3 regions of the Thermostichus sp. OS-CIW-30 genome follow, and region 2 is predicted to be linked to each of the others. Evidence: riboswitches for the same ligand, from Rfam matches in the RefSeq annotation. Region 2 holds a riboswitch; each other region holds the start of a gene.
The links. Region 2 has a riboswitch for cobalamin ahead of metE (5-methyltetrahydropteroyltriglutamate--homocysteine S-methyltransferase). Riboswitches for the same ligand answer to the same signal wherever they lie in the genome.
Positions count from the first base shown of each region.

Region 1: it holds a riboswitch for cobalamin, as region 2 does, so the genes downstream of both, ACVWZF_RS07035 (TonB-dependent receptor plug domain-containing protein) here and metE (5-methyltetrahydropteroyltriglutamate--homocysteine S-methyltransferase) in region 2, are expected to answer to the same signal.
Region 3: it holds a riboswitch for cobalamin, as region 2 does, so the genes downstream of both, ACVWZF_RS10380 (sirohydrochlorin chelatase) here and metE (5-methyltetrahydropteroyltriglutamate--homocysteine S-methyltransferase) in region 2, are expected to answer to the same signal.

Region 1 covers NZ_JBSSCZ010000013.1:21,864-32,343, reverse strand. The annotation lists gene ACVWZF_RS07035 (TonB-dependent receptor plug domain-containing protein) at 1-1,718, opposite strand, end outside; cobalamin riboswitch at 1,757-1,909, opposite strand; gene ACVWZF_RS07030 (hypothetical protein) at 2,252-2,800, opposite strand; gene rsmH (16S rRNA (cytosine(1402)-N(4))-methyltransferase RsmH) at 2,977-3,906, opposite strand; gene aroA (3-phosphoshikimate 1-carboxyvinyltransferase) at 4,123-5,457, shown strand; gene ACVWZF_RS07015 (TIGR03792 family protein) at 5,493-5,843, shown strand; gene ACVWZF_RS07010 (DUF502 domain-containing protein) at 5,840-6,616, opposite strand; gene ACVWZF_RS07005 (SRPBCC family protein) at 6,911-7,378, shown strand; gene ACVWZF_RS07000 (GNAT family N-acetyltransferase) at 7,456-7,959, shown strand; gene ACVWZF_RS06995 (thioredoxin domain-containing protein) at 8,066-10,171, shown strand; gene ACVWZF_RS06990 (Fur family transcriptional regulator) at 10,219-10,480, opposite strand, start outside.
Region 2 covers NZ_JBSSCZ010000001.1:103,910-114,389, forward strand. The annotation lists gene ACVWZF_RS00510 (pyridoxal phosphate-dependent aminotransferase) at 1-698, opposite strand, end outside; gene ACVWZF_RS00515 (hypothetical protein) at 756-1,358, opposite strand; gene ACVWZF_RS00520 (cell division protein FtsX) at 1,420-2,331, opposite strand; gene ACVWZF_RS00525 (ABC transporter ATP-binding protein) at 2,425-3,099, opposite strand; gene ACVWZF_RS00530 (ABC transporter ATP-binding protein) at 3,086-4,015, opposite strand; gene ACVWZF_RS00535 (ABC transporter permease) at 4,020-4,913, opposite strand; gene ACVWZF_RS00540 (ABC transporter permease) at 4,910-5,911, opposite strand; gene ACVWZF_RS00545 (ABC transporter substrate-binding protein) at 5,896-7,521, opposite strand; cobalamin riboswitch at 7,770-7,974, shown strand; gene metE (5-methyltetrahydropteroyltriglutamate--homocysteine S-methyltransferase) at 8,431-10,480, shown strand, end outside.
Region 3 covers NZ_JBSSCZ010000023.1:3,706-14,185, forward strand. The annotation lists gene obgE (GTPase ObgE) at 1-837, shown strand, start outside; gene ACVWZF_RS10360 (hypothetical protein) at 898-1,272, shown strand; gene ACVWZF_RS10365 (L-threonylcarbamoyladenylate synthase) at 1,291-2,004, shown strand; gene ACVWZF_RS10370 (PAP/fibrillin family protein) at 2,060-2,677, shown strand; gene ACVWZF_RS10375 (SPFH domain-containing protein) at 2,674-3,573, opposite strand; gene ACVWZF_RS10380 (sirohydrochlorin chelatase) at 3,671-4,714, opposite strand; cobalamin riboswitch at 4,745-4,880, opposite strand; gene ACVWZF_RS10385 (heavy metal translocating P-type ATPase) at 5,009-7,324, opposite strand; gene ACVWZF_RS10390 (heavy-metal-associated domain-containing protein) at 7,437-7,631, opposite strand; gene ACVWZF_RS10395 (DUF5340 domain-containing protein) at 7,691-7,930, opposite strand; gene trpC (indole-3-glycerol phosphate synthase TrpC) at 7,994-8,914, opposite strand; gene hmpF (pilus motility taxis protein HmpF) at 9,178-10,480, shown strand, end outside.

The DNA.
Region 1 (10,480 bases), on a different contig from region 2:
AGGCCCAGGTTGAAGCTGTCTGCTCCCACGAAGGCTAGCTGTTTGCCAACCGCTTTGGGATCCAGCGCCGAGCGGATGATGGGATCGTTCAGGGTGTAGTTGGCAAAAAGAGTCCAGTTTTCCCCCAATCGCAAATCCAGGGCTGCTTCCAAGCCCGTGTATTCCACGAGCTCAATGTTTTCGTAGGTTCCCCTGCGCGGGCCAGTGCTGACAAAGGTAATGCCATCGCGGATGCGGTTATGGGCAAAGGTCAAGCGCAGTAGGCCAAAATCTCCCAAAGCCTGATCCAGGCCAATGTCAAAACTCTCTCCCCGCTCCGGTCGCAAATTGGGGTTGCCGTCGACTTCAAAAAAGCCGCGCAGCCGAAAGAACAGGTTTGAGATCAAGGGGGTGCGAAAGCTGCCGGCATAATTGGCCCTCAGGGTGGTGCCTTCTGCCAAAACCCAGCGGATCCCTGCGGCAGGAGAGGTGGCCGAACCGTTGACCAGATTGCTCGAATCTTGGCGAACACCTAAGTTGAGATAAAAGTTGGGCTGTGGCCTGTAATCCAGGCGGGCGAAGAATGCCCCCTGATTCACAGTATTGTCATAGTTGACGTTGGTGGATCCCCTGGCAAAGGAGAAGGTGGTGTTGCGAGCTGAAATGGATCGGTAATCCGCTCCTAGAGTAAGCTCCAGGTTTTCAGCAGCCTTCCAGGTGTATTGCAGTTGGGATCCCCACCCCGTTCGCAGGATCTCATCCCGGGATCCCTGGCTTTGTGGGGCGCTGAAGCGATAGTTGAGGTCGTCAAAAAATACCCTGGCTTGCAGGGATCCCCTCTCTTGATCCCACAGCCAACTGAGATCTAACAGCAGGTCGTTGGTGTTTTGCACTGCATCGGGGGAGGGAAACTCGGTGCTGCCAGGCACCTGAAACGCTTTATTGAGATAAAGGGCATTTCCGGTTAGGACCTGGCCTTCTGCCAGTTGCCAGGTGAGTTTGGCTTGTAGGTTGTGGTACTCCACTGCCGAGTTCTCCCGCCTGCCTGCTTTGCCCAAACGCCTAATTTCAAAGGGAAAGTCGTTGTTGCTCTGCAGACGGCGATAGCTGACCACCCAGCCCAGATCCTGCGCTTGGCCGCGGTTTTGGATCCCTTGCTCATTGAGGCCGTAGCTGCCGATAGCCGCTTCCAGCACGGTCTCGGATCCCGGCTTTGGATCCAGCGTCACGATGTTGATGACCCCGCCAACGGCATCGGAGCCGTATAAGGTGGAGCCCCCACCTGGAGAGATCTCAATACGCTCGACCACATCTGTAGTGATCTGAGACAGATCGAACCCGCCAAAAAAGCCCAGGTCGTTAATGGGGCGGCCATCCAAGAGCACCAACACCTGGGCCGTTCGTCCTCCCCGCATAAACTGGGAGCTAAGGGCTCCCAACTGGGTTCCCGCCGTGCCGTCGCTGAGGATCCCGGGCAGGTAGCGCAGGGCCTCCTGAACCGTTCTTGCCCCTTGCTCTCGAATTTGCTGGCGGGTAATGACGTAAACCGGGCGGGAAGAATCCCGCAGCAAACCAGGACGGCGAAAAGGTGTGGTGACGGGTTGATTTAAAATCTCGGCGCTAACACCGGTTTCCAACACCTCTTGAGCTGAAGGTGAAGAGGCCGCCGGCTGCGCCCACGCTGGGATCCCCAAAACAAGACCCCCCAGCGCCAGGCTGAGACCTAGAATGGGATTCATTTTCCTAAAGCTCCTGATTCCGTGCGACGCGGAAGAAAGACGAGCCAGAACCGCAGGCGGGCATCCTGACTGAGGGCATGGGTCTAGCCCAAGCCCATCACAGTTGCGGCACAGCGCCGGATTTGCACCGGACTTTCCCCTTTACATGCCCTGGCTGATCCCCAGGACAACCTGTCGGTACAGCTTTCTCTGCGATTGCTCCGAAAAAGCCGTGCTAGGCATCATACATCCCCTGCTCTGGAGTTCCTATCCTGCCAGGGGGGATGTCATCCCCAGGGGTAGATGGGATCCCATCTGCAGTCCCAGAGCTTCGGATGGGCGACATCCCATTAAAATTTGAAAAACTTGGGCCAGATTGCTTTGTTGCTTTGTAAGCGATTGAAGGATTGCCCCCACCTACTCCGGATCCTGAAACTCAGAGATCCCTTGGCTTTTTGGAGAATAGAGATACACCGAGACTTCACAAGACCCAGGGCTTTTGGGAGAGCAAGATAGAGACGCTGGCCTAGCCGCCATCGACTGGATCTGTTGGACTAGTACCCAACCGGGTAGAAAAGAGGGGCTTTTTCGGTCGCGTGAGCGGCGCGGAGCGCTCTTTCTGGCAAAGCCGTTGCCTGGTGGGCTGGATCCGGCTCAACTTGGCTGGGAGAGGCAATCGGCACCTCGATCATCCGATCCGGTACCAGCGGCACCATTTCGGAGCGGTCGGCGATTTCCCGGAGAGAATTGGCAATGGATTCTTGAGTCAGCAGAAACTGTCGTTCGTTGCGCTGCATCTGCTGCCACACCTGGTAACGCTGGCTCCACCGGCTTTGGGTATGCACAGTCCAACTGTAAAGGCTCAACACTGAAACGCCGGAGAGGATAGCCATCCCTGTGGAGATTTGCTTCCACCAGGCTAGGTGTTCTGCCCAAGCAAGATGCTGGCTGCGAGGATGGGCTGATTTCAACTTCAAATTCAAAGGTTGGGTGCGGCTGGCCTGAACTGTACCGGAGAGGGGTCGGCTCAGAGCAGAAGGCTGTCTGTGGCGACGAGGGCTTTTGGGACGATCAAGACCTGCGTTCAAAGGCTGGCTAACCATAGGGCTTAACCTCACACACACCAAGGAATCCGACGGTGTGAGACCGCCGGTTCCGCTTCACCCTAGTTCCCCGCGCCCCCCAACAGCAACCCCCTTCTCCCGATTCCCGGCCTCAGCAGGACAGCTGTCCGCTTCACGGTAGCCGATCTCTTGAGAGCGGGAGAACCAACCTAAACCTACATCTGACTGCTGCGGGCAGCCACTCGCAGTTTGGCAGAGCGGGCCCGTGGATTGCGTTGCCGTTCCAGTTCGGAAGGGGACAAGGGCTTGGGGGTGAGCACCTGCCAACGGGGATCCCTGCGGAAGGCCCATTTCACCAAGCGATCTTCAAGGCTATGGAAGCTGATCACGGCCAACCTGCCGCCGGGTTTCAACCAAGTGGGGGCTTGGGCCAGCAAGGTTTCTAAAGCCTCCAGTTCTCGGTTCACGGCAATGCGCAACGCCTGAAAGACGCGGGTGGCCGGGTGGATGCGGCCTCGCCGAGCTGCCGGAGGTACCGCCTGCCAAACCACCTGGGCCAACTGGGTAGTTGTGGCGAGGGGACGAGCCTGCTCGATGTGATGGGCAATGCGGCGGGCAAATCGCTCTTCGCCGTAACGGGTGAAAATCTCGATCAACTCTTCGACCGGGCGATGATTAACCCAATCGGCGGCAGTCTCCTGAGCTGTACTGGGATCCATGCGCATGTCCAGCGGCCCCTCCCCGCGAAAGCTAAATCCCCGCTCAGGGCAGTCCAGTTGCGGCGAACTCACCCCCAAGTCGGCCACGATGCCATCGAAGGGGATCCCCTGCCCCTGCTCATCCCGAAAGCCATGCTGCTGCAGATCGAAATCGGCAAAATTGAGGTGCCACAGTTGGATGCGGCTGCCGGGGATCCCTTCTGCTGCAAAACGCGCTTGCGCCGCCTGTAGAGCCGCCGGATCCCGATCCAACCCCACCACTCGAGCAGCTCCCCCCCGCAGCAGCGCCAAGCTGTGTCCACCCCCTCCCAACGTCACATCCAAAAAAATACCGCCCCCCTGGGGTTGCAGGTAGGCCATCACCTCCTCGGTCAAAACAGAGTCGTGTTGATACACCTTGCCAAGCACGGTCTGCGGGGGTTCTATTTCTGCTGCTACAAAGTTCAGTATCTGCAAAAAAAAGGCCGAGGCCAGGCCCCGACCGAGGAATCCATGTTGTTAAGGTGATCCTCTGGGAAAAGAGGGGTTGCCGTCAAAAGACAGGCTGTCTTGGGATCCCTGGTAAGATCTCTGGGGCATGAGTCCGGGCCTGAGTAAGATGAGACTGCTGCCGCTTTTGCCCAGTCTGCCATCAGAGTTGCTGTGTTGACTCACTCTTCTTCTACCGATATCCTCACTCTCTCGCCGGCCAAGGGCCTGCGCGGCCAAGTGAGCATCCCCGGCGACAAGTCCATTTCCCACCGCGCCCTGATGCTGGGATCCCTGGCCGAAGGAGAAACCACCATCCAAGGGCTGTTGCTGGGAGAGGATCCCCGCAGGACGGCAGCCTGTTTTCGGGCGCTGGGGGCAGATATTTCGGAGCTCAACAGCGAGTGTGTTCGCATTCGGGGAGTTGGCCTGGGCCGGCTGCAAGAACCGGCAGACGTGTTGGATGCAGGTAACTCCGGCACCACCTTGCGCCTGATGCTGGGGATCCTGGCTGGCCAGGCCGGGCGCTTTTTTGCCGTCACCGGCGATCGCTCCCTGCGCTCGCGGCCCATGGGGCGGGTGGTAGGACCGCTGCGGCAGATGGGGGCCAGCATTTGGGGACGGGCCGGTGGGACGTTGGCACCTTTGGCCGTACAAGGGGGATCCCTCAAGGGCATTCACTACCGCTCCCCGGTGGCTTCAGCGCAGGTAAAATCCTGCCTCTTGCTGGCGGGTCTGCTGGCGGAAGGCACCACCCAAGTCACCGAGCCGGCTCTCTCTCGGGACCACTCGGAACGGATGTTGCGGGCCTTCGGGGCCAACATTCAGGTGGATCCGGAAACAAAAACCGTGGCCGTGGTGGGGGGATCCCGCCTGGTGGGCCAGAGAGTTCAGGTGCCGGGGGATATCAGCTCGGCAGCCTTTTGGCTGGTGGCCGTCTCCATTGTGCCCGAGAGCGAATTGCTGCTAAGGGATGTGGGCCTCAACCCCACCCGTACCGGTGCACTACGGGTGTTGCAGGAGATGGGGGCTGACATCCAAATTGAGAACCTCCGGGAAATGGCCGGTGAGCCCCTGGGAGATCTGCGGGTGCGTTCGGCCCGCTTGCGCGGCTGCACCATCGCCGGCGATCTCATCCCCACCTTGATCGACGAGATCCCAGTTTTGGCGGTGGCGGCTGCCTTTGCCGAAGGGATCACGGTGATTCGCGATGCCGCAGAGCTGCGGGTGAAAGAAAGCGACCGTCTGGCTGCCATAGCCCAAGAGCTGAGCCGCATGGGAGCCCAGGTCACTGAATATCCTGATGGCCTGGAAATCAAGGGAGGGATCCCTCTTCACGGGGCCGAGGTCGACAGCTACGAGGATCACCGCATCGCCATGAGCCTGATGGTGGCAGCTCTAGGAGCGCAGGGATCCACCCTCCTCAGGGGAGCCGACTGTGCCCGCATCTCCTACCCCGACTTCATTCCCACCCTGCAACGATTGACTGCTTCCCCCCTGGAGTCTTGAGAGGGCCCATCTTTAACTTTGCCGCCTCTGCTCCTATGTCGACCTGCCCCAGCCCGCCCGGCCCTATCGCTATCGAACATCTCTGCTTCCGGGTTCCTCCCGGTGGGCAAGCAGCCTTTCTTGAGCAAGACGAGCGGGTTTGGGGATCCGCCCTGCGCCGGCATCCGGGTTTTCTGGGCAAAGAAGTTTGGCTGGATCAAGAGGATCCCGAACTTGTCCACCTCATCCTCCGCTGGGCCAGCCGTGCTGACTGGAAGGCCTTTCCCTCCGAGCAAGTGGAGGCATTGGATCGGCAAATGCGGCCTTTTTATGTGCGCTTGGAACAGGCCAAAGAATACCAGCTCTGGCAGCCCGGCCCTTCTGCAGGGACAGGAAAGCAGGATTAAGGGATCCCTTCAGTCTCAAAACCTACCTCAGAGCCCACCGAGTCAGCCCTGGGGGATCCTGCCACCCGCTCCTGCTCCACCAGCTCCCGCAAACTGGGCATGGTCACGGCCAAAGCTCCTTCTCGCCGCTGCAGCCCCGCTTCAAAACTCTCAGGGGTGACAATGCCGCCGGAAATGAGCATCTTAAAAGCATCTTCCACCGGCATGAACACTTCCACCACTTGGTCTTCCGGCACAATGGCGTACCAGCCCGTCGTTGGATTGGGGGTGGTGGGCACAAACAGTCCAAGGGAGCGCTGCGGCCCATCGGGCCGAATGGGAGTTTGAATGGTGCCCGTCACAAAGGCCAGCGCCCAAGCTCCTGGTCGGGGATATTCCACCAGCACCACCCGCCGAAAGCGCTGATTGTTGGGGGCAAACAAAACACTGACCAATTGCTTCAAGGTCTTGTACACCAGCCCCGCCACCGGAATCGCATGGAGCAACTGTTCGCTGAGATTGAGCAGCCACTGGCCGACAATGTTGCGGGCCATGAAGCCAATCAACAGGATGAGCACAATCGGCGTCAACAGGCCCACCGCCAGATCGATGAGGTTGATCAAGATCGGGTGCAAACCCTGGATGGGATTGAACTGCTTCGGAATGCTGGTCAGAAAGCCAATGCTCCAGGTGGCCACCTCCACCGTCAGCCAAATGGTAGTTGCCAGAGGGATCACCACCAGCAACCCCGCCACGAAGTAGTTCTTCAGATGCTGTTTCCATTGTGAAACCATGGTGAGGTCGTCCCGTCGAGTCAACCGAGTGGATGCATCGAACCCTTGCAAGTGAAGCTTGCAGATGGCAATCATGATACCTGCCTTCTGCGTTGCCCTCACGGGGGGCAGCCGCAACTTGCCGGCAAAAGAAATCGGGCTGCCAAAAAGCGCAGAGCCCCAAACTTTCATCAGGCCGATAATGCTATCTTAAGTCGATATAAAATTTTGTAAAGGCAGGGATCCCGTCCCGAGGCGTTGTGGCCAAGCCCCTGGATGGTTTGTGTTTCTGCCGGGTGTTGCGTGGGAGGCCCTATGTCAGAGTCAGATTGGCTAGAGCATACCTGTCAGGTGGAGGTGCCTGTTCCCATTGAGCAGGTATGGGATTTGTGGGCCAACCTCACCCTCATGCCCCGTTGGATGAAGTGGATCCGCTCGGTGGAATTGCTGGATCAGGAGCTATCCCGGTGGACACTGGATACCCGCGGCCTCACCTTCAGTTGGATCTCCCGCACCCACACGGTGGTGAAACACCAACACATCGGCTGGAGTTCGGTGGAGGGGCTGCCCAATCGGGGCGCGCTGCGCTTTTACGACCGCAAAGGCAGTACCATTGTGAAGCTGTCGGTGGCCTACAAGATCCCGGGGATCCTCGGCAAAATCTTGGATGGCCTGTTTGTGGGCAAAGTGGTGGAGAGCACCATCCAGGCGGATCTGGAGCGCTTCAAAGCCTATGCCCTAGAGCATGCGGGGCCAACCGCCGACAATGCCTCGGCCAGCTAGCCTCAGTTTGTCAGGCCCAAGTGTTTTGCTGAACTCCCCCTTCCTTGCCAACCCTCACTGCTGCAAAGGTCTTCTTCATGCCCGATCCCTCTCCTGAGCCTGTCATTGCCCTCTCTCGTCAGCCGGTGGACAACCGCAACATTCGCTTCTCTCTGGAGCGGGGCGAGCTGGATCTGGATCAACTTCTCCTGCTGTTGAACCGCAATGCCTTTTGGGCGCAGAATCGCCAGCGGCAGGAGATGGAGCGGGCCGTTGCCCACAGCCATCCGGTGGTCAGCGCCTGGGATGGGGAGCGCCTGATTGGCTTTGGCCGCGCCACTTCCGATGGGGTTTACCGAGCCGTCCTCTGGGATATCGTGGTTGATCACGACTACCGACGTCAGGGCATTGGGCGCAAGTTGGTGGAAACCCTGATCAGCCATCCCCACCTGCAGTCGGTGGAGCGCATCTACCTGTTCACAACCCATCAGCGCGGCTTTTACGAGCGGATCGGCTTTGTGGAAAACCCCAGCACCACCTTGGTCTTGCACGGGCGCCCTCTGGAGTTTTTGATCCCGGCTGCCGAGCAGGAGCAGGCTTGACCGACAGGGATCCTGGGTGAGTGTATCTTGAACAACAGTGGGTTGGCTCTGCCTTGGGAGGAGGACGCGCTAGCCTGAAAAGCAAAAAGGGTGAGAGGGTGTACTCATGGCCAATCGCCTCGCCACAAGTTCCAGCCTTTATTTGCGCAAGCACGCCGAGAACCCGGTGGACTGGTGGCCTTGGATCCCAGAAGCTCTGGAGAAAGCCCGGGCCGAGGATAGGCCGATTTTCCTATCCATCGGCTATTCCAGTTGCCACTGGTGTACGGTCATGGAGGGCGAGGCCTTCTCCAACCCTGAAATTGCCGCCTTTTTGAATGCCCATTTTTTGCCCATCAAGGTGGATCGCGAGGAGCGGCCGGATCTCGACAGCATCTACATGCAGGCGTTGCAGCTCATGAGCGGGCAGGGGGGGTGGCCCCTCAATGTTTTCCTCACGCCCGATGACCTGGTGCCCTTTTACGCCGGCACCTATTTTCCCGTAGAGCCCCGCTTTGGCCGCCCGGGGTTTCTGGCCTTGCTGCAGCGCATCCTGCAGTTTTACCGGCAGGAAAAGGAAAAAATAGAGGAGATGAAAGGCCAGATTTTGACGGCTCTGACCACCCTCAGCGACTTAGTGCCGGAAGACCACATTCCCGCCGACCTGCTGCGCTCTGGGATCCCTAAGATCCAGCCTTTGCTCTCCAATGCCGGGGCGGTGCAGCAATTTCCCATGATGCCCTACGCCCAGTTGGTGTTGCGTTCGGCCCGCTTCGACCCACCAGAAGGGATCCCCGGCTCGCAGAGCGCTCTGGAACGGGCCAAAGAGCGAGGCATGGCCTTGGTGCTGGGAGGGATCTTCGACCATGTGGCCGGAGGATTTCACCGCTACACCGTGGATCCCACCTGGACGGTGCCCCACTTTGAAAAGATGCTCTACGACAACGGGCAGATCCTAGAGTTTCTCTCCGATCTGTGGGCGCACGGTATCCAAGATCCGGCCATCGAGCGGGCGGTGCGGCTGACGGTGGAGTGGGTGGCGCGAGAGATGACCGCCCCTGCCGGGTATTTCTACGCCGCTCAAGATGCCGACAGCTTTGCCCGGGCAGAAGATCGAGAGCCAGAGGAGGGAGAGTTCTACGTCTGGCGCTGGCAGGAGCTGCAGGAGCTCTTGGGGGAAGAAACCTTCCGCGCCTTGCAGCAGGCGTTTGACCTATCGCCGGGGGGCAACTTCCCCGATCGGCCCGGCTGCATCGTCTTGCAGCGCCAACAGGGAGGAGCGTTGCCGCCAGAAGTTGAAGCCGCCTTGACCACCCATCTGTTTCAGGCACGCTATGGCTCTGCGGATCGACGAGTTCCCTTCCCTCCGGCAGTGGATGCCCAATCGGCCCGTCTGCAATCCTGGCCAGGGCGAATCCCACCTGTCACCGACACCAAGATGATCGTCTCTTGGAACGCCTTGATGATCTCCGGCCTGGCGCGGGCCTATCAAGTGTTCGGCAACGCAGACTATCTGCAATTCGCTCTGCGGGCTGCCCAATTCATCCTCAGCCAGCAGCGCCACCCTGAGACCGGATCCCTGTTGCGCCTGAACTACGATGGCACAGCTCAGGTGCCCGCCAAATCGGAAGATTACGCCCTGCTGATCAAGGCCCTGTTGGACTTGCAGCAAGCCTGCCTGCCTCTGGTGGGGGATCCCACCCCTCAAGACTGGTTGCAGGCTGCCCTCCAGCTCCAGCAGGAGATGGATGCGCAACTGTGGGATCCGGCCAGGGGGGGATACTTTGTCAGCGATGCCCAGAGTGCCCCTGAGCTGTTGGTGCGAGAGAAGGAGTTCCAGGACAACGCTACCCCTGCAGCCAATGGGGTGGCCATTGCCAACCTGGTGCGCCTTGCCGCCCTCACTGGAGATCTGGACTACCTGGAGCGGGCAGAGCAGGCCTTGAAAACCTTTGCCCACATCATGAGCACCCAGCCGCGCACCTGCCCCAGCCTTTTTGCCGGACTGGATTGGTACAGCAATTGGGTGAAAGTCACCCTGGAGGCCGATTCCATTCCCGCCTTTCAGCAACGATCTTGGCCCACCACCGTCTTTGCTCTCCCCACCGAAGCCGAACCTCTGCCGGAAGGAGCTCTAGGGCTGGTGTGCTGGGGCAACAAATGCCTGGCCCCTGCCAGTTCTCTCGAGCAAATCCAGTCGCAAATCGGCAAAGGCCAAAATCGAGCTTACTGACCTTTGCCCAACTTTTGCTCAGGGCAGCAGGGATCCCTTTGCCAAGGTTACCGCTGGGGCTCCGCAGGCTTTTCCACCCCAAAAAACTCAATGCGGTAACTTTGGATGCGGGTGCCCGTTTGTTGCTCCACTTGGGCCAGCAGTTCAGGCGGCAGCTCCACGTCCACATCCAAGATGCGGTTGCTATCCAGACAGTTCACGTGGCTGTGGGGATGGGTGCGGTTGCCGTAGCGGCGCCCATCGGCACGATCCAAGCACTCGACAATGTTGTGGCTGGCCAAAGCTTCCAGGTTTTGATAAACGGACGTG
Region 2 (10,480 bases):
CGCGGCATCAAGTCAGGGCAAAGGGATCCCAGGCTGATGTGGCGGGCTTGTCCATAAACCAGCTTTTCGTAGATCTCGTCGCAGATCACGTACAGATGGGGGGCGGAGAGGATCACCTCTGCCAGAGCTGCCAGCTCGTGCTGGTGGTAAACGGCTCCGGTGGGGTTGGCCGGCGAGTTGAGAATCAGCAGCTTGCTACGGGGGGTGAGGGCCTGGCGCAGTTGGGCGGCGGTGAGCTTGAACCCCTGGGCCTCTTCCGTCTGCACCTGCACAACCTTTGCCCCTGCCAAAATGGCAATTTCGGGGTAGCTGACCCAGTAGGGAACAGGCAGGATCACTTCATCGCCGGGATCCAGCAGCACCATGGCCAGGTTAAACAGGGTTTGCTTGCCGCCGTTGCTGATCAGGATTTGGTCGTGGCTGAACTCCAGGCCGTTTTCCTGCCGCAGCTTATCGGCCACTGCTTGGCGAAGGGCGGGGATCCCAGCGGTGGGGCCGTAACGGGTTTTGCCCTCTTCCAGAGCACGGATGGCCGCGGCCCGAATGTGGTCAGGCGTATCGAAATCCGGCTCGCCCGCGCTCAAGCTACACACATCCAGCCCCTCTGCCTGCATGGCTTTAGCCAGAGCCGAAATGGATAGCGTGGGGGAAGGGGATAGATGGGCGACCCGTTGGGACAAGCCGGCAGCAGACACCATCGGTTGGGAAGCTCTTTGGTTTATTTTAAGGTTCTCAAGCAGGGCCAATCTAGATAGCTAGGCTACTGCGGTCAACAGGCGGGTACCATCCACCAACAGCAGTTTGTTGCCCTCTCGCTCTGCCAACAGATCCCAAAACTCGCCCGCCACAGCTCCGGGCAAGAACCCTTCCAAGCGCAATTGCAGAGGAGCAAATTGCTTGGTTCCCTGGGGCTTGCGCCGCACGGTCACCTCAACAAAGCCATCGTGGGGCTCGACAATGCCGCGGATGTTAAAGCCTTCCTCTGTGTCCTCAGGGGCAGGCAAAAACGGTTCTTCTTCCCACTCTGGGTCTTGCTCCTCTTCCGGCAGGGCCAGGATGCGGATGATGCTCAAGCCCAAAGCCCCCCCTGAACGCGGCTGCGGCTGCACGTAGTACCAGTAGGTATGGCCGCTCTTGATGCAGTGCTCGAAGGGGCCGAGAAGCTCGGCGCGTCCGGGGGTAGCCGGATATTCTGCTCCGTCAGAGGCAACCAAGGTTGCCTGCGCATAAGTCTTGGGGATCGATTTCAGGGATCCCTTAATCAGGCCCAAAGCGCGGAACTGGTAGGGGTGGGCGGGAGGAGGCAATGGGTTCATGGCGGCCAGATCTTGGAAAGCCAGGGAAGTAGAGTCCATCATCTTATCCTATGGCGATCCTCAGATTGGAATATCCAGGGCTTTCCTCAGCATCGCCTCCAGCTCATCGCCCTGCCGACTTGCGCACCGCGATCAAGCTGCTGGTGGTGCCCAGAAAAACCCCCATCCCCAACAACATCGACGGCAAGAGCCAAAACTCCAGTTGGCTGCGATCTGCCTGCATCACCTTGAGGAAGGGCAAGACAATCAACTGCTCCAGCAGCTCCTGCAGCAACTGCTGGGATCCCAAGATCAATCCCCAAGCTCCCACTGCGCTGATCACCCCAAACAGGCACCCTTGCAAAATAAAGGGCAAGTAAATCCAGGCTGCCGTCGCCCCCACCAATTGCATCACCTCGATCTCCCGCCGCCGCGCCATGACGATGAGGCGAATGGTGGTGGTGATGACCGCCACCGCTGTCAGGGCCAACACGCCGGTAATGGTCAGGGATCCCAGCCGTAGCATGTCCTGGAGCTGGGCCAGTTGCTCCACAATGCGGTCGCCGTAGTAGACCTCATCCACCCCTTCCAGTTGGCGAATCTGCTCCGCCACTTCCCCCAAGGCTTCGGTGGAATCCGCCTTAACCCGCAGAGCATCCACCAAGGGGTTCTCCCCCAACTGGGTTTCCATGGCCGCCTCGTCTTGGATCCCCATCTCGATCAAGAGGGTGCGCCAAGCTTGGTCTTTGGTGATGACCTTCACCTCGGCCACATGAGGCAGTTGGGCGACCTGAGGTTGCAGCTCCACCCCCTGCCGTTCCGGCTCCAGGTAGACGGAGATCTCCAGTTGTCCTCCCAGCGACTGCACCGTGGCATCCAGGCCCCAGGACAGCTCAACGCCGATCCCCACCAAGAACAGCAACACCAGCAGGGTGCTCACAGCGGCCCAGTTCAGCCAGCCCCCCCGCCGCAACCCCAAAAAAGTCTCCTGTAGGAGATAGCGGATTTTATTGAGAAATCGGGAGAGAGATTGCATGCTGTTCTCCATCCAACAATCAATGGGCTCAGACCCTTGCCCCCTGGAGCTCAACAGAGCCTGTGGAGAGCAAAATAGGGATCCCGGCAGCCCTCAGCGCAGATCATACAGGCGCCCTCCCTCCATGCGCACCACCCGGTGGCCGGCCCGCTCCACCAGATAGGGGTCATGGCTGGTCATGATGACGTAGCGGCTGCAGAGCCGTTCCAGGAGAAAGCGATCATGACTGATGACCAAAAGCCCCATCTGATGTGCCCGCCCATAGGCCAAGACAGCTTGCCAGATCAGGGCTTGGGTATTGGCGTCGAGCATGGCTGTCATCTCATCTGCAATCAAATAGCGAGTTTGTGGGTTGAGAACCCGGGCGATGACAACCCGCTGCAATTCTCCCCCGCTTAGCTCATGGGGATAGCGGTTGAGCCAACTGGGGGAAATGCCTAAGGTGTGGAGAACCTCTGGCTGGGGAGGAGGCCCTTCCCGCAAGACCTGAGCTATGCGCCAGTGGGGGTTAACGGCCTGCTCTGGATGTTGAAAGACAAGCTGCACTGGGCAGTACCCTCGCCGAGGCAAAGGCTGCCCTGTCACACTCACCCGACCTTGGCTGGGGGTAAGGTAGCCCGCCAGCAACTTGGCCAGAGTAGTTTTGCCAAAACCAGAGGGAGCCATCAGCCCTACGACTTCCCCAAGTTCTACTTGAAGGGTCTGATCTTGCACCACCCAAGGCAGATGCCGTCCATAGCGAAACCAGAGATGCTCACCCTTGAGCATGGATACACCTCACCCACCCTCCTCCAACCGCCCGCAGAGGCGGATGCTCAGCTCGACAGATTTCACTTGCCCAGGGGCAGCGATCCCCAAACAAACAACCCGCAGGCAGTGCCTCAGGGTCAGGCTGGTTGCCCGGCAGGGGAGCAAACTCATTTTGGGGCAGGGATCGCCACAGAGCTTGAGTGTAGGGGTGGCGCAAGTTTCCCCTTTCGAAATCCTGAGCCGAGGCCAACTCGACTGTAGTGCCCGCATAGAAGACTGCCACTCGATCTGCCACCGACAACGCCGCCTGAATATCGTGTGTAATCAACATAACGCCTCGGCCCTCCTGGGCCAGTTCCCGCAGATGGGCAAGGGTCTCAGCCACCACCTCCGCGTCCAAGCCTGGCGTGGGCTCGTCGGCTATCACCAGCTTGGCTCTGCTAACTGCCGCCGTCGATACCAGCACCCGCCGTGCCATGCCTCCGGAGAGCTGGAAAGGGTAGAGGCCCTCTGTTCCCGGCGGCAAGCTATAGCGGGCAAAGATGCGGCTCACTGCTCTACGGGCCTCGCCTTGGGAGGCACCGCTGAGCCGAGCTACCCGCTGTACCTGGGATCCTACTTGCATGAGGGGATCCAGGTAGTCCACAGACTGGGGGATGAGAGCAATGGCCTTGCCGCGCAGTTGCCTACACCGCTCAGGGGTCAAGGGCTGCCCCTGAAATAGGAGAGTACCGCGCAGGGTAGCGTTCTCTGGCAAAAGACCCAAGAGGGCATGGGCCAGCAAACTTTTGCCCGATCCGCTGGCCCCCACCACTGCCACCACCTCCCCTGCCTTAACCTCCAGATCCAGATCTGTAATCACCTGAAGGTAGCGGCGGCGCAGCCCCCGCTCGTATCGGCTGAACCTAATGTTTAGGCCGGAGACCACCAACATTTCCCTACTCCTGAGCCGTACGCGGATTGAGAAGGGCCTGCAGGTTTTCTCCCAGCCAGTCAAAAGCCTTGACCGACAGCAGCAGCAGCAGTCCAGGCATAACCCCCAGCCACCAGTAGCCGGTGGAGAGGTGGCGCATGGATTCGGCCAGAATAATGCCGATGGCCGGTAGGTGCGGCGAAATACCTACCCCAATGAATGAGAGGGCTGCTTCGTGCAAAATGGCGTGGGGAAACAGCAGAATAAGTCCCACTAGGAGCTGGGGCAAAATGTGAGGCATCATATGGTAGCGGGCAACCCAGAGGGAAGAGCGGCCCAGTCGGTAAGAACTCTGGGCATAGTCAGAACTGCTGACCTGTAACACCTCGGCCCGCACCAGGCGCGCTAGGCTGGGCCAGTGGGTGAGGGCAACGGCAACAATGACTCCCCGAACTCCGCCGCCGACAGCAAAAGCTATAAGGATCTGCACCACCAGGTGAGGCAGGCTGAAACATAGGTCAATCATCCAGCAGATCGAGGCATCCACCCAGCCTCCCACCGTGCCACTCACCAAACCCAAAACAGCGGCGATCACCACGCTGACGGCGGCAGCCAGCATGCCTACCCACAGACTAAGGGACATCCCGTGCAAGGATCGGGCCAGCATATCCCGCCCCAGCCAGTCGGTGCCGAAGGGATGGGCCAGGGAAGGAGGCTGATTCCGCTGAGTTAGGTTCGGGCTCAGTCCGGTATCGCCGATAAGCCCAGCGCTGCAGAGGATAGACACCAAAAAAAAAGCACACAGTCCAATTGCCCACAGAGTCTGCCGCCTGCGCTCTCCTTTGACAGAGGACTCTGAGAATTTCATCCCCCCATCGGCATCAGCAGCAGCAACACGAGGCGATGCAAAAGGGATCATCCTATCCTCCCGCCAAGGCGAATGCGTGGATCGACAATCTGGTAGGACAGGTCAGCTAGGGTATTGCCGGCATAGACAAACAAGGCGCTGAAAAACACAATGCCCACCAACAGAGGCACATCACTGCGCAAAGCTGCCTGTACCGTTGCTTGTCCCAGTCCTGGATAAGCAAACACCTGTTCCACTAACACTGAGCCACCAAACAGTTCCCCAAAGGAGGCAAATTGCAGCGTCAGCGCAGGCAGCAAGATATTCCGCAAGCCGTGGTACCACAGGATCCCAGCCAGGCTTTCCCCCTGGGCACGAGCAAACAGCACATAGTTGCTGTGCAACACGTCAATGAGCTTCTGACGAGTGTGCAAGGTGATGTTGGCAACGCCGATGAAAGTTAGGGTGAAAGCAGGCAAGAGCAAGTGGTGTAAGCGCTGCCAAAAAGTCACCTCCTCCGCCAACGCGCCAGGTGGCGCGGCGCAACAGATAGGTGTTAGACCCAGCTCTACCGAAAACGCGATCAAGAGTAGCAGCGCCACCCAGAAAGGGGGAGAAGAGGCGAGGGTGTAGGCGTAAAGACGAATACTGCGGTCAACCCAAGCGCCCTGAAACGCTGCGGCCAAAACCCCCAACCCCACTCCCAGGAAACCGGAAAGCAGCCAGGCAATTGCCAGTAAGGGCAGCGATAGCTCAAACCGCTGTTGAATGACCTGCACCACTGGCTGATCGAACACCATTGAGGTGCCCCAGTTGCCTTGAACCATCTGCCCAAGCCAGTTCCCAAAGCGAAGCAGCATGGGCTGATCCAGCCCCCAACGCTGGGCAATCAGGTCTCGTTGGGCTGGGCTGATCTGCAGCATGTCGGCCCCTACATAGGCTTGTACGGGATCAACAGGGGAGAAGCTGAGCAGGGCAAACGTCAGGACTGCCACAGCCGCCAGCAGCAACCCCAGCCGAGTCAGCTTATAAGCCAGAAACAGCAGAACTGACCTCAGTTGCACGTCCATTTCCAACGGGTGATGTTGGCTGTGATTGGCCAACCATGGCCATGAGGCTGTACCTGCGGCTGGCCTATATCCAAGCACTCTTGGACAAAGTAGGTATGATCCAGGTTCACCAACCAAGCCCAGGCTGCATCTCCTTTGGCAGTAAAGCCTTGCTTTCCATCCCACTGGGCTGCCCGCCAGAAGGGGATAGCTTCAGCTTCAGAGGGGGCCTCCATAGCCAGATCCAGCATTCGATCCACAAACGGGTTGGCATAGTAGCCGGCATTGAAAAATCCCCCCTGGGCCGCTTTGCTGTGGTAGAGGTTGTACACCTCAGTTGGGTCATGGCTGCCCCAGCCAAACAGCACCACGTTGCTGTGCATGAGCGGAGTGATGTCATCCCAACTTTTGCCCTCGACATTGACTCGGATGCCCACAGGCCGCAGCATTTCTGCAACAGCTAGGGCCAGGGCTTGGCGAATGCTGTCGTTGGCCGGGTAGAGCACGGTGAACTCAGCCCGCAGCCCGTTTTTTTCCACTACCCCATCCCCATCTTTATCGCTCCAGCCTCCCTCAGCTAGAATCTGACGGGCCAGGTCTGGATTGTTGTCCTCAATCTTGGCGGTCGGCTCTTCCCAGGGCAAACCGCTGACTGGGCCATAGGCAGGGGATCCGTAGCCTTCTAGGACTCCATCCACCAGCGCCTGTCGGTCAATGGCGAAGTTGACCGCCTTGCGAATCGCCAAGTCAGAAGTCACATCGTTGCCGATGGGGTATCCCTTTGGGGTTGTCGCACCGGTTTTAGGGGGAAAGGGGAACATCAGCCCTCGGTTATCCACACTGGGAATGGCGTGAAGCTTCATGCCCTCAACAGTTTGCTTAGCCAAAGACTGAGGCACGCTAACCACGTGTACCTGTCCGGCTCGGGCTGCTGCAAAGGCTGCATCCTCCTCCAGGAAAAGGAAAACCAGCCGCCGAATGCCAGGAGTCTGGCCGTAATATAAGGGATTTGCCTCCACAATCAGTTGTTGCCCCTCATCCCACTGCACCAGTCGGTAGGGGCCAGAGCCAATGGGTTTGCGAGCATAATCAGGCCCGTGGGCATGTTGAGGCACGATACCCAAGGTGATGAGGCGGTTGACAAAAGTACTTTGGGGTTTTTGCAGCCGCAGCTCCACCGTATGAGTGTCGATAGCTACTGCTTCCTTTAGGGCGGTTAGGTCGACCAGACCACCACTCCGAGCTGCTTGGTTAAAGGTGTAAGCCACGTCCGCTGCTGTGACAGGTTTTCCATCGGAGAAGACTGCATCCTTTCGTAGGGTTACCGTCCAGGTTAGGCCATCTTGGCTGACAGTGTAGCCAGTCGCCAGGTCGTTTACAATCTCAAGGTTCTCGTCCCGCCGCAGCAGAGTGCTTTGGAACAAAGGCGAACCGTAACGTCCCCAGCCCAGGGTGGGATCAAATCCTTCTTCCCTTTCCCCTCCAATGGCCAGCACGATTTGATCGCTGGATCCTGCTAGCTTTGGATCGAAAGCTGTCCGCTCAGCAGCATTCTGAGCGCATCCAGCCCACATCTGGCTCAGCAAGAAGAGGCCCACAGACCACACAGTTACTTTTAAGCTTGATGCCATAGAAACCCCGATCTGTCGCTTTTTCAGCAAAGCAAAAAGGAGCAAACCCCCTTGCCTCCTGGACAAGACTTATGGCAGCTAAGCTATCACTGCCTTATCTTGAGAGCAATGCAGGGGGGGAGGATGCTTAGAGGATTCCGATGACTTCCTGCAAGACCGCTGGGTGAAAGGTGAGGTCTGGTAGCTCCAAAGGCTGCTGGCTTGGTGATGATTGAAGCACTCTACTCCCGTCTCTGAACTCCGTGATACGATGTAGCTCAGCTATCGGTTCTGACGGGGATCAGCCGCCAGAGGAAACGGGGAAAGAGCAGTGAGAATCTGCCGCTGTCCCGCAGCTGTGATCCGGTTTAGGAGAAGTCCTGCAGCAAATCTCTAGAGTCATTCGCTGCCGATCCAGGTCTTGTCCCCCAAAACCGTGTCAGTCAGAATGCCCGCCGATGGTTTTTCTAAACTTCACAACATCTGCGAGGTACAGATGGTAACTGTCTTGGCTTTAGCTCGTTTCTGCTTTCGTTATCCTGAGCATTTTCCCGGCGTTGCTCCCACAAGCTTTCGGTACTCCTCAGCAGTAGAAATAAGTCCAAGAACCCAAGCAAGACTCTGAGCCAGTTGGCCGGGAGAGAGTAAATTTTGGGTGCTGTTGCACCAAGATCTATCAAGATCTACAGCCCGCCTACGCGAAGGAAAGAGTGAGATGTCAGGCTTCCTGACTTCAATTGGTGGCTGGCAAGTAGCCACTGCGATCGCTGGCTGCGTTGAGTATCTTTTTTGCGCAAAAGGCAGTGTTTTGTTGGGGTTCCAGAGGCAAGAGAGGAACAGCCGGTTTCTTCCTTGGCGGGCGGGATCCCAGTTGAGGGCGAATTGAACGCAGGAAAATTAGAAAACTCAGTATTTGGGATGGCACACAACATGACTGCACAAACCATGACATTGGGGTATGCCCGCATGGGCAAGCGCCGCGAGCTCAAAAAAGCTTTGGAAGGCTTTTGGAGTGGTGCCCTAGGGTCAGAGGCTCTGCTGGCTACCTTTTGGGATTTGGAGACTCAAGCCTGGCAGACTCAGCTACAAGCTGGGATTGATCACATTGCGGTAGGGGATCAGACTCTCTACGACCATGTACTGGACTGGGCCACCTGGCTGGGGCTGATCCCCTCTCGGTTCCGAGGTCTGTCGGGTTTAGACCGCTACTTTGCCATGGCGCGGGGGCGGGAGGGCCTGCCGGCTTTGGAAATGACCAAGTGGTTTGACACCAACTACCACTACTTGGTACCCGAAATTGAGCCGGAAGCCGATCCCAGTCCTAACTTTGGGGATTTTTTGGAAAGAGTTCGGCGGGCCCAAGGGATCCTAGGGGAGCGCACCAGCCCCGTTGTCCTCAGTCCAGTGACTTTGCTCTGCCTTAGCCAGCGATCTGGGGATCTGCGGGCGGACTTGGAAAAGCTCCTTCCTCTGTACCGGGATCTCCTCCAGGAGTTAAAACAGCTGGGGATCCCAGAAGTCCAGATTCACGATCCCATTTTGGTTACCAGCCAGGGAAGTGGCCTGCGGGAAGCTGTGGAAATGAGCTACCGCCAGTTGGCAACCGCCGGGATCCCTGTCCACTTGGTCACCTACTTCGATGACCTGGGGGAGACTTACCCCTGGGTGGTGCAACTGCCGGTGGCCGGCATTAGCCTTGACTTTACCCGTGGCCACACCCTGGATCTGGTAAGAACCTATGGCTTTCCGGCTGACCAGATCCTAGGTGCTGGCGTAGTGGACGCTCGGAATGTCTGGAAGGTTCAGCCTGAGACTGTCTTGGCCAGCCTGCGGGAGCTGCAGGGGGTAGCTCCCAACCTACGGGTGCAGCCTTCCGCTTCGTTGCAATTTGTGCCCCACGACGCTGCTCTGGAAGCCCAGTTGCCGGAACCCCTCAGAAATGTCCTCAGCTTTGCCGAACAGAAGCTGGCCGAAGTAGCTCTCCTGGCGCGAGCCCTCAACGGCGAAGACACTGCTGCCCAGCAGGCGGAAATCCAGCAGCAATGGCAGAGCTTTGCGCAGTTTAGCCCCCCCAACCCCCAAGTGCGCCAGGCTTTGGCCAACCTCAAGCCCCAGGACTTCGAGCGATTCCTGCCCTACGAGCAGCGCCTAAGTCGGCAGGTTCAGCTACCACCTTTGCCCACCACCACCATTGGCTCCTTCCCCCAAACTCCAGAGGTGCGGCAGTGGCGAGCTAAGTACAAAAGAGGGGAGGTTTCGCAGGCGGAGTACGAAGCAGCCATTGACGCTGAGATTGCCAAGTGCATCCGCATTCAAGAAGAGATTGGCCTGGATGTGTTGGTGCATGGGGAATTTGAGCGCACCGACATGGTGGAGTACTTTGCCCAGAAGCTGGAAGGCTTTGCCTTCACTGAACACGGCTGGGTGCAGAGTTACGGCAGCCGCTGCGTGCGCCCTCCCATTCTCTACGGCGACGTGGTTCGCCCCCAACCCATGACAGTGCGGGAATTCCAAGTAGCCCAGTCCCACACCCAAAAGCCGGTGAAAGGCATGCTCACGGGGCCAGTGACCATGCTCAACTGGTCCTTTCCCCGTGTTGATATTCCCCGGCGGGAGCAGGCTTTGCAGATTGCCCTGGCCTTGAGAGCCGAAGTGGCAGATCTGGAAGCGGCTGGAGCGGTGATGGTGCAAGTGGATGAGCCGGCACTGCGGGAGGGGCTACCTCTGAAAAAAGAACGCTGGCCAGAATACCTCAGCTGGGCAGTGGATGCCTTTCGCCTAGCTACCGGCGGGGCCAAGCCGGAAACCCAGATTCACACCCACATGTGCTACTCAGAGTTTGGGGACATCATCGAGCACATTGAGCGGCTGGATGCCGACGTGCTTTCCATTGAAAACAGCCGCAGCAACAACAAAACCCTGCTGCAAATTGCCCAGGCTGGGTATCGTCACCAGGTGGGCAACGGCGTTTACGATGTCC
Region 3 (10,480 bases), on a different contig from region 2:
GGGGCCAAAGGGGGGCCCAACCATCGCAGCGGGGCCAGTGGTGCGGATCGGCTGGTGCGGGTGCCCTGCGGTACTGTGGTGTTCAATGCGGAGACGGGGGAATTGTTGGGCGATCTGGTGGGCAAGGGGGATCAATTGCTGGTAGCCCGTGGGGGCAAAGGCGGCTTAGGCAATGCCCATTTTTTGAGCAACCACAATCGCGCCCCCCGCCAATTCACCAAGGGCGAAGCGGGAGAACGGGTGCGCCTGCGCCTGGAGCTGAAGTTGATTGCCGAGGTGGGCATTGTCGGCCTGCCCAATGCGGGCAAGTCCACTCTGATTTCGGTGGTCTCCTCTGCCCGGCCCAAGATTGCCGACTACCCCTTCACCACGCTGCAGCCCAATTTGGGAGTGGTGCCCCATCCATCGGGAGATGGGGTGGTGTTTGCCGATATCCCGGGGCTGATCGAGGGGGCGCACTTGGGGGTGGGGCTGGGCCACGAGTTTTTGCGCCATGTGGAGCGCACCAGGGTACTGATTCATTTGGTGGATGGCACGGCGGCGGATCCCGTCAAGGATTACCAGATCATTCAGCAGGAGCTGCGCGCCTACGGCCACGGGTTAATCGATAAGCCACAAATCCTGGTTTTGAACAAGATCGATGTTCTGGATCCCCAGCAGGTTGCCGAGCGCGCCCAGAGGCTGTCTGCTGCTGCCGGCACTTCGGTGGTGACCATTTCTGCGATTGCCAAGCAGGGGCTGGATGCCCTCTTGCAGCGGGTGTGGCAGTGCCTGGGTCGGGGATCCCAACAGCCTGCGCGGTTGGATCTTGTGGGGGCAAAATCCATCCAGTCCTAGGGCAGAAGAATCTTAGAATAGGAAAGCCCCTGCCTTCCCAGAACCCAGAGACGAGTGGCTATGTATATCTCGGCGGAGGATCTGCCACCGGATTTGCGTCAGATCATGTTGGCCGTTGAACAGGCGGCCCAGGCGAGGGCGGGAGCGTGTGTGGAGCTGCTGATGCTCCTGCGGCTGCTGGAGGAGTTGCACCGCGCGATCCTGGAAGGTGCCTTTCGGGAGTCTTTGCCCAACACCCGTCAAGCTCTGTATCGGGTGCTTCAAGATTTGGAAGAAGCCGGCGACTGGCCCTATCTGCCCCGTCTGCACATCCAAGCCCTGATGCAACAACTGAAGGACTGGCCCGAATCTCAGGGATCCCCGCCCGCGTCGGTGCCACCGACCCCCCGCCCTCTTGTGGAAAACCCCCTGGGGGGTAGCTGCTCCCAGTCTTGACCTCTTCCCATCTGCCCGATGGCCGAGTACTTTAAGCTGCATCCGCAACAGCCCCAGGCCCGTTCCATCCGGCGGATTGCGGCGGCTTTGCGGGAGGGGGCGGTGATGCTTTACCCCACCGATACGGTTTACGCCATTGGCTGCGACGCGACCCACAAACAAGCAGTGGAGCGGGTACGCCGTATCAAGCAGCTCTCCAACGACAAGCCTCTTACCTTTTTGTGCCCTTCTCTCTCACGCATTGCCCACTATGCCCAGGTAACCGATTCGGCCTATCGGCTGATGCGGCGGCTGATCCCGGGCCCGTTTACGTTTCTGTTGCCGGCCACCAAGCTGGTGCCCAAGTTGGTGATGGAGCCCAAACGGAAAACCACCGGCATCCGCGTGCCCGACTCGGCCATTTGTCAGGCTTTGCTGGAAGAGTTGGGCAATCCAATTGTCTCCACCTCTGCCAAGCTGGGGGGGGATCCCGTCGGATCCCTGGACTTAAGTTCTGGGCAAGCCTGGGAGTGGGAGAGCGACCCCTGGGATGAGGGTGGGATCTTTGCGGCTGAAGAGATGCGGCAGTTGGAAAAACAGGTGGATCTGGTGCTGGATGACGATGCCCCCCGTCGGGCCAAGGTCTCTACGGTAATTGACTTGACGGGATCCGAGCCGCTGGTGGTGCGGGCCGGGCTGGGGTATGAGCAGGTGGCAGATCTGAACCTGAAACTGGTGGGAGAAGACGGTTAAGGGCAGAGGGATCCCGCGTTCTCTAAAATAGGGTCAGTGCCTTCGGAGTGTGCCCATGTCTGAGGCCCTGGCTCAGCAAAAATCGGCTCTGCTGCACCTACTGGAGGCGACCGACCGGGGCCGGAAAGTTTCCCCTGACCAAAAAGCCCAGATTTTGTCTCAAATTGCCGTCCTAGAAGCGCTCAACCCCACCCCCAAGCCAACATCGGCTCCTGAAGGGTTGGAGGGGAACTGGCTCACCCTATTTACCACGAGCACAGCTCTGCTGCGGCTGGCACAGTTGCCTTTTTTGACCACCGGCGAGATCTACCAGTGTATTCGGGCCAAGGCTGGACGGGTCTTCAACGTGGCGGAGATCCAGGGATCCGGCTGGCTGGGGGCTTGGGTGCCACGGGGAATCTTGGCGGTATCGGCACGCTTTTACCCCGAATCGGAGCGTCGGGTGAGGGTGATTTTCGAGCGATTGGTGTTCGGATCCCAAGCTTTGATGAGCTACGAGATCGAGAGTTTTCTCGATTTGCTCGAGCAGGCTCCGGAGCGGATCCCGGCTATTCAAATCGATATTCGCCGCCGCGAGCCAACGGGTTGGCTGGATATCACCTATTTAGATGAAGACTTGCGGCTGGGTCGGGGCAGCGAGGGGAGTGTATTTGTTCTAAAGCGGGTCGGCTAGTCGGAGGATCCAGAGGACTCCGTTTCCGCCCTTTCGTGAGATGGGTTTTGGGTTAGGGTGAAGCCTATTTCCTGGAGAACTTGCAAGGCGCGGTAGGACTCTCGCAAAGTTTGCAGCTCCTGTTGAGTTTGCTCCAGTTGCCGGGCCCATTCTGCCTGTTGGGAGCGCAACTCTCGATTTTCCAATTTTTTGCGCTGCAGGATGCGCTTGAGTTTTTGCTGCTGCTGCTGGAGTTGAGCCCGCTCTGCTTCTGCGTGTTGCAGTTGGGTCCTTTGGCGTTCCAATTCTATTTTCAGGGTGGTGACCTGGGATTGAAGTTGGCGGAGCTTTTGGCGCAGCGCTTGCTCTGGCGTGGGTTTGGTCGACTCGGAGCTTGGAGAAGGGGAAGATGTTTGTAGGTTTTGCAGATGCTGTTGTAACTGTTGGGCTTGGGCCTGCAGGACTCGAGACCGTTGCTGCTCGCTGCGCAGTTGGGCTTGGGCGCGTTCACAGGTCTGGATTTCGGCTTTCACCCGCTGCTTGATGCGGTCAAGGATCTTTTGATGGCGGAGCTGGGTTTGCCGGATCTCCTGAGCCACCTGCCAAGGGCGAGGATCCCCCTTAGGTTGTCGTGGCTCGCCGCCGTGGTCGGCAGGATCAAAGGGAGATAGGGTCGCCACCAGCGATTCTCGAAAGTCGCTCCAGGAAGCCGATTGCAGACCCATCTGAACCACCCGCCAGGCCCCATAGGAGGCCCCAGCGGCAGCCAGGATCCCAGGGATCCCGGCCAGGGAGAGGGAAACCTTGGGCAGGGTGGGCAGGATCTGATCCAGCAGCCCCACCACCAGGGCGAAAACAAAGATCCCGCTCCCCACGGCAGCGGCACCTGAAACCCAAGAGGAGCGGGAGAGCATCATCGTTTTTTCGTCATCACAACCGCTAGAGCGGGAAAACCAGGTTCAAAAATTGCCTGTCTGCACTCAGTTTATCCCGCCAGCAGCCTCTGTTTCCCTCTTAGGGCACCTGCCATGCCCGTTGGTGGTAGCCCTCTAATTGGGCCCAGGGATCCCCAGCCGCTGCGTGGGTGTGGCCGTGCTGAGGGTGATGGTGAGAATGAGGGTGGTGATGGGATCCATGCCCGTGATGGTGGTCATGAGGCTCGTGAGGGTGGTGATGGCTGGATCCAGCTCTGACCTCTGCGCTCACGGCCAGGCGAAACTTGCACAGGTGGCAGTTCATCGGGGTTTGGCCCTGCAGGGCTTCCTGCTCCAGTTGCTGCAGGCTGTGCAGCACCGTGTCCACAAGGCCCAATTCCGGCAGCATCAGCCAGTCGATTTCCGGCTGTCGTTGTCGTTGTTGTTCCACTGCCGCCTCAATTTTTTTCACCAGCACTCCGGTAAACAGGAAGTAGGGCAGCACGATCACCCGGCGCGGATGCCAGGACAAGGCCCGCTCCAATCCCACGGGCAGGCGGGGATGGGTAATGCCGATAAAGCAAGTTTCCACAGCGGCAAACCCAGATCCTTCCCAAAGCAACCGGGCCAGTTTACAGGCTTCGGCATTGGCCTCGGGATCGCTGGAGCCGCGACCCACAAACAGGAGCACGGTTTCTGCTTCTGGGATCCGCTGCGGTTGGGCGGCCATCAAAGCGGCCAATCGGTCTCGCAGCAGTTGCAGGATCTCGATGCGGATCCCCAACGGCCCACCGTAATGAATGCGCAACTGGGGATAGAGGGTCTGCAGGAGATCCAATTCCATCGTCACATCGAACTTGTTGTGGCGGGCCCCAAACAGCAACAGCGGCAGGACCACAATCTCTTGCCACCCTTGGGCCAAGCACTGCTCTACCCCCTGGGCAATGGTTGGCTGGGTCAGCTCCAGAAAGCAGGGGATCACCGGTCGATGGGGGGTGAGAGCTTGGTAAGCCTGGGCTAGCTCCAGAAAGGCTTGCTGCCCTTGGGGGTCGCGGGATCCGTGGCCGATGAGCAACAGGGGCAGGGGGACAACAGGAGACTGCACAACCGCAAGCGGAGGGGAAACACTGAGGGTATTCAACACAAAAAACTCCGTTCCTTGTGAATCGCAAGGGGTACAGGACAACGGCAGGTGGGTGTTCTGGCTGAGGGAGGGATCCCATCACAGTTGCGTCACAGTGGCGGACTTGCACCGCGCTTTCCCCAGTCTGCCTGAGCCTTTTAGGTTAGCTTGCCGCTTGTCGTTCACCAAGCCCCCTGGGGGGGATGTCCTTGTCTGCCAGAAGATAGCCCTGAGGCATGAGCGGTACGGCAGACTCATGCTCAAAGGGCAGCAAAACTGTTGCCGCGCTAATCCCCCTTGCCCCTGGGAGAGGGCCTAACGCCGGCCCGCTGGTCTGGGGGGCTGAAAGTGTCGCAGGCGCAGGGCATTGGCGACCACCGAAACGGAACTCAGGGCCATGGCTGCCCCCGCCAGCATAGGGTTGAGCAACCAGCCTGTAAAGGGATAGAGCGCCCCAGCGGCAATCGGGATCCCCAGCGTATTGTAGATAAAGGCGAAGAAGAGGTTCTGGCGGATGTTGTTGAGGGTGGCCCGGCTGAGTTGAATGGCTGTGGCGACTCCGCGCAGATCTCCCGACATGAGGGTAATATCGCTGGCGGCCATCGCCACATCCGTACCCGTACCGATGGCGATCCCCACATCCGCTTCTGCCAGAGCCGGAGCATCGTTAATGCCATCTCCCACCATCGCCACCCGCCGTCGCGGTTGTCTTAGGCTGCGTATGTAAGCTGCCTTCTGATCCGGACGGACTTGGGCAATTACCCGCTGAATGCCTGCTTGCCGAGCAACCGCTTGGGCCGTGGTGGGGTTATCCCCGGTTAGCAGGATCACCTCTAGACCCATCTGTTGCAGCTGTTGCACTGCCTCAGGAGAGGTGGGTTTGAGCGGATCGGCAATGGCCAACAGCCCCACCAGGCTCTGGGATTGGGCTACGCCGATCACCGTTTTGCCCTGGCTTTCCCAGGTCTGAACCCGCTCTGACCAAGAGGGATCCCAAGGGATCCCCATCTCCTGTAGCCAGCTCAGCCGACCGATGCAGATCCACTGGTCTTCCACCCAGGCTTCTGCCCCACTGCCTATCCTTGCCTGAAAATGCTGGGCAGGAGGGATCACAATTTTTTCGGCTTCGGCTTTCTGCACTACCGCCTGGGCCAAAGGATGTTCCGAGTGCCGCTCCACCGCCGCTGCCAGGCGCAACACCGCCAGGGGAGAGGAGCCGTGGGCCCAAATATCGGTGACGGTAGGGCGACCTTCGGTCAGGGTGCCGGTTTTGTCCAAGACCACCGTGCGCAAGTGGTGGGCCAATTCCAGGCTGTCGCCACTTTTCACCAGGATCCCCAATTCTGCCCCTCGTCCCGTGGCCACCAGGATCGAGGTGGGGGTTGCCAACCCCAGCGCACAAGGGCAGGCGATGATCAGCACCCCAATCGTGTTCACCAAGGCCAGCGTCAGGTTGTCCGCCAACACCCACCAGAGCACGAAAGTTAGAACTGCCACCCCGATCACTGCCGGCACAAACCAGGCAGTCACCCGATCCGCCACCTGTTGAATTGGGGCTTTGGATCCCTGGGCTTCCTGCACCAGGCGCACGATCTGGGCCAGAACCGTGTCTTTGCCCACCCGCCGCGCCTCCATCACAAAGCTGCCCGTCCGATTCAGCGTTGCCCCAATCACCTCATCCCCCGCCGACTTGAGTACAGGCAGGCTCTCGCCGGTCACCATGGACTCGTCGAGGGTGGAGGATCCCTCTAGGATTACCCCATCCACCGGCACCTTCTCTCCGGGGCGCACTCGGATCCGATCCCCCACCTGCACTTCCCGAATCGGAATATCCTGCTCCACCCCATGGCGAATTACCCTTGCCGTTTTCGGTTGCAGCCCGATCAGCTTGCGAATGGCTTCGGAGGTTTGCCCCTTAGCCCGTTGCTCCATCCACTTGCCCACCAGAATCAGGGTGGTGACCACCGCCGACACCTCATAATAGACATCCGGGTGCAGTCCTTGCCGGTGAAAATAGTCGGGGAAAACCGTTGGGAAAACAGAATAGAAAAAAGCCGCGCTCGTCCCTAAGGCCACCAGCGTGTTCATATCCGCCGAGCGCCGTTGCCAAGCGGCCCAAGCGCCTCGATAAAAATGCTTGCCCACCCAAAACTGCACCGGAGCCGTCAGCAGCAACTGCAACCCAGGATTGTGCAGCCACATGGGAAAGCCCGGGATGTCCATCCCCAGCATCATCGGCAGGGATCCGATCACCAGCACCGTGCTGATGCCCACCCCTATCGCCACCTTGAGCTTCAGTTCCCGTTCTGCGGCCCGTTGGGCGATCCGCTCTGGATCCGACAGATCGTCCAGCTGCCAATCCTCCTGGATAAGGCGCGCCCGATACCCCGCCCGCTCCACCGCCCGAATCAGCGCCTGCGGATCCACCAGCCTGGGATCCCCTTTGACGGTGGCCTGCTCACTGGCAAAATTCACTGATCCGTGGGACACCCCCTGCACCTGAGCGAGGGCCTGTTCGATGCTGCGGGCGCAGGAGGCACAGCTCATCCCTTGTAAGGCCAACTGCCAAGTGCCCTCAGGAGAAGGCGCAGAGGCCGATAGTGCAGCCGATGACCCTTTATGGGCAGACATGGCAACACCTTGTTGATGAAACGACAGCTACTCTCCACCCTGGGCAGGGCGAAGGCAGCCATCTGTACAGAAATTCAAAACAGACACCCGACCGTTCCCGGCCCAAAATTGACTAGGCCGGGGGATATCCCACCTGGGTGAGGGCCTGCCGCAAATCGCCCACAGGCCGCTCAGAAGTAATCCGCACCTGTTTGGTTTTGGGATCCCCTTCCACCTGGGCCTGGGGATCCAGTTGCCGCACCGCTTGCGCAATGGTGTCCACGCAAGCCCCACAGGCCAGCTTGGGCACCGTCAAAACAACCTGCATCTTGGAAACCCCCCCCAATGCCACTGAAAGGATGCTAAACCTTACAGTGGGCTGGAAGGTCAAGAGGGAGGCTGAGGCTCGTCCATATTCCAGCGGTAGTCCACCTGATAGCCCCGCTGTCGCCACTCTTCCTCCAGTTGCACCTGTTGGGTGAGGGCTTTGCGCAGGGAGTTGATCAGCTCTTGCGTGCGGCCTCGGTTGCCAAAATCCTGTTCCTCTACTGCCGGAAAGGTTTGCCGCTCCAACACCCGCAGCAGAAATTCGTAGTGGATATGAGCCGGCACAGGAATACGTTTCATCGATCCAAGCAATCCTTAGAGATCAATTGTTCTCGCAGAGATCCATTGATAAATGGTTTTCATTCACTGAGATGACAACAGGTGGCGCACAGCTTGGCCGGGATCCGGCTGGGTCACCAGCGCTTCCCCCACGAGCACAGAGCGCACCCCCCAGGCCCGCAACTGCTGCAGATCGGCGGGGGTATGGATGCCGGACTCGCTGACCACAGGCAGATCGCCAAGGAGCTCCGAGTGGGCGGCCAACAGGTTGCGCGTTGTGTTTAAGTCCACCGCAAAGGTTCTCAGATCGCGATTGTTGATGCCAATGAGCACCTGCCCCCTGGAGTCTTGCAGTTGGGGCAAACGCAACACCCGCTGCAACTCTTGGGAGGTGTGCACCTCCAGCAGAGCCGCCATGCCCAATTGCCGAATCAGCTTGAGAAAGTAGCCCAAATCCGCATCGGAGAGAATGGCGGCAATCAAGAGCACCGCATCTGCCCCCAGGCTGCGGGCCCAGAGGATTTGGTAGGGGTAGAGGATGAACTCCTTGCAGAGGATGGGGATCCCTACTGCCTGACGGATCCGGCGCAGATACTCGCCGCTGCCCTGAAAGAACCGCTCATCTGTGAGCACCGAGAGGCAACTGGCCCCACCGGCCTCATAGCTCTGGGCAATGGCCACCGGGTCAAAGGGATCCCGGAGAACGCCGCGGCTGGGAGAGGCTTTTTTGACCTCGGCAATCACAGAGATAGGGTGAGGCGACTGGGTGAGGGCCGCCACAAAATCCCGCACCGGCGGGGCTTGATCCAGTTGCCGTTGCAATTCCTTGAGGGGAAGCTGCTCCCGTTGGCGCTCCACCTCCTGCTCTTTATGCCAGACGATCGCTTCCAAAATGTGGCGCGGTTTGGCTTCCGGCGCTGTTGTCTGGTACACCTGAGAGGCTACGACCACCGGCGGGGCAGGAGAACGCCGACGAATAGAAAGCGGCTCACCTTGCAGCTCCATACAAACCCTGAGCGGAACCCTACACCACACCCTAGACTACCTTAGTGCTCCGCCACCGGTTTGAATAGCTACCCCGGACATCCCCAAAACTCATCTGGCGAAGGCGTTTTTTTTACCCTATGGTTGAGTCTAGAAAGGTGGTGTAGTCTTTATGCGCCTCGGCGAGCCATGTTCTGGCGGCCGTCCATTTTTCCCCGGCCAGGGGCAATGGCTCGGTGGGGTCAAGGCTGGTGCTGTCCATGCTGTTTTAGAGGAGTTCAGGCGTGCTGTACCTAGCAGAGCTATCCAAGCCGATTGGATTTGCCAAGTCGTCTCTGCAATTGCTGGCCAAGCAGCAGCAGGACAATACCTGGGTGGCCGTGAACGAAGAATCCATTACTTTGGAAGGCCGCATCGCCCAGGAGGCCGGGCGCTTCAAGGATGGGTCATTGGTGCTGGCGGAAATCTCCGGCAACCGTCAGGTCGCCCGCATCAGCGAAGCCGCTCGCCAACTGGTGACCTATCTGCAAAACTTCAGCCAACTTCAGCTCAGAGCCCGCAGCCAGGAAGAGGAGATCGAGGTTTGGAAACAGTCCCTCACCTTTCAGGCGCATGAGCTTAAACGCCGCGAGATGGATCTGGCAGCCCAAGAAGAAGAGGTGCAGCGGCTGTACGAGCAGTACAAGAGTGTAGAGGAAGATCGCAAACTCCTGGACAGCCTCAAAGAGGAACTGGCAGCCCAGCAAGCTTACTTAGCTGAACAACAGCGCCTGATCGGAGAGCAGCGGGAAGCTCTGAATCGGCAGCGGCAAGAGTTGGAAGCCCAGTTGCAAGAAGCTCGCTCCAGCCGCTTGGGGGAGGCAGAAGCAGCGCAGCTACAGGCTTTGGTGCAGCAGCTCCAGGAGACTCTACATCCGGCTGGGGATCCCTTGGCGCTTCTGCAGAGCTTGAAAAGCCACATTCAGCAGCAGCAGGAGCACTTGAATCAACAGATTGCCCAACTGGAAGCAGAACGTCAGCAGGCCCAGGCCCGGCAAGACGAGCTGGATCGAGACTACCGCGCTTGGCAAGAACGCCACACCGCTTGGTGGGGATCCCGACAATCCCTGGAGCAAAGCCAAGCAGAGTGGCAAACTCGACAGGGATCCCTGCGAGCCCATCAAGAGCACCTGCAGAGGATTCTCCAGCAGCTGCAATCTCAAGAGAGCCTATACCAGAAAGCCTCTCGTCTGGTGCAGGAATACGACTTTATCGTCGATGGCAGCAGCAACGGCAGGGCTGGGGAGCCGGCGATCTCGGTCGAGGAGCTGGCGGCTTTGGTCAGCCAACTGCGCCGAGATTACGAGCAGCGGGCGGCCCAGGTCAGCCAGCAGCGGGCCGAACTGGAGCAAAACCGGCAAACCCTGCGGGAGCTGCAAGAGCGGCTGGCCAGCGCCTCTCCAGAGGAGCGGTTTGACATCGAGATGGATATCGACTATGCCCAGTCTGCCTGCAGTGCTTTGGAAGAAGCCCTGCTGCCTCAGGAAAAAAACCTGCAGCGAGAGTATGAAGAGTTGACCCGCCAGGAAGCCCGCCTTAGACAGCTGC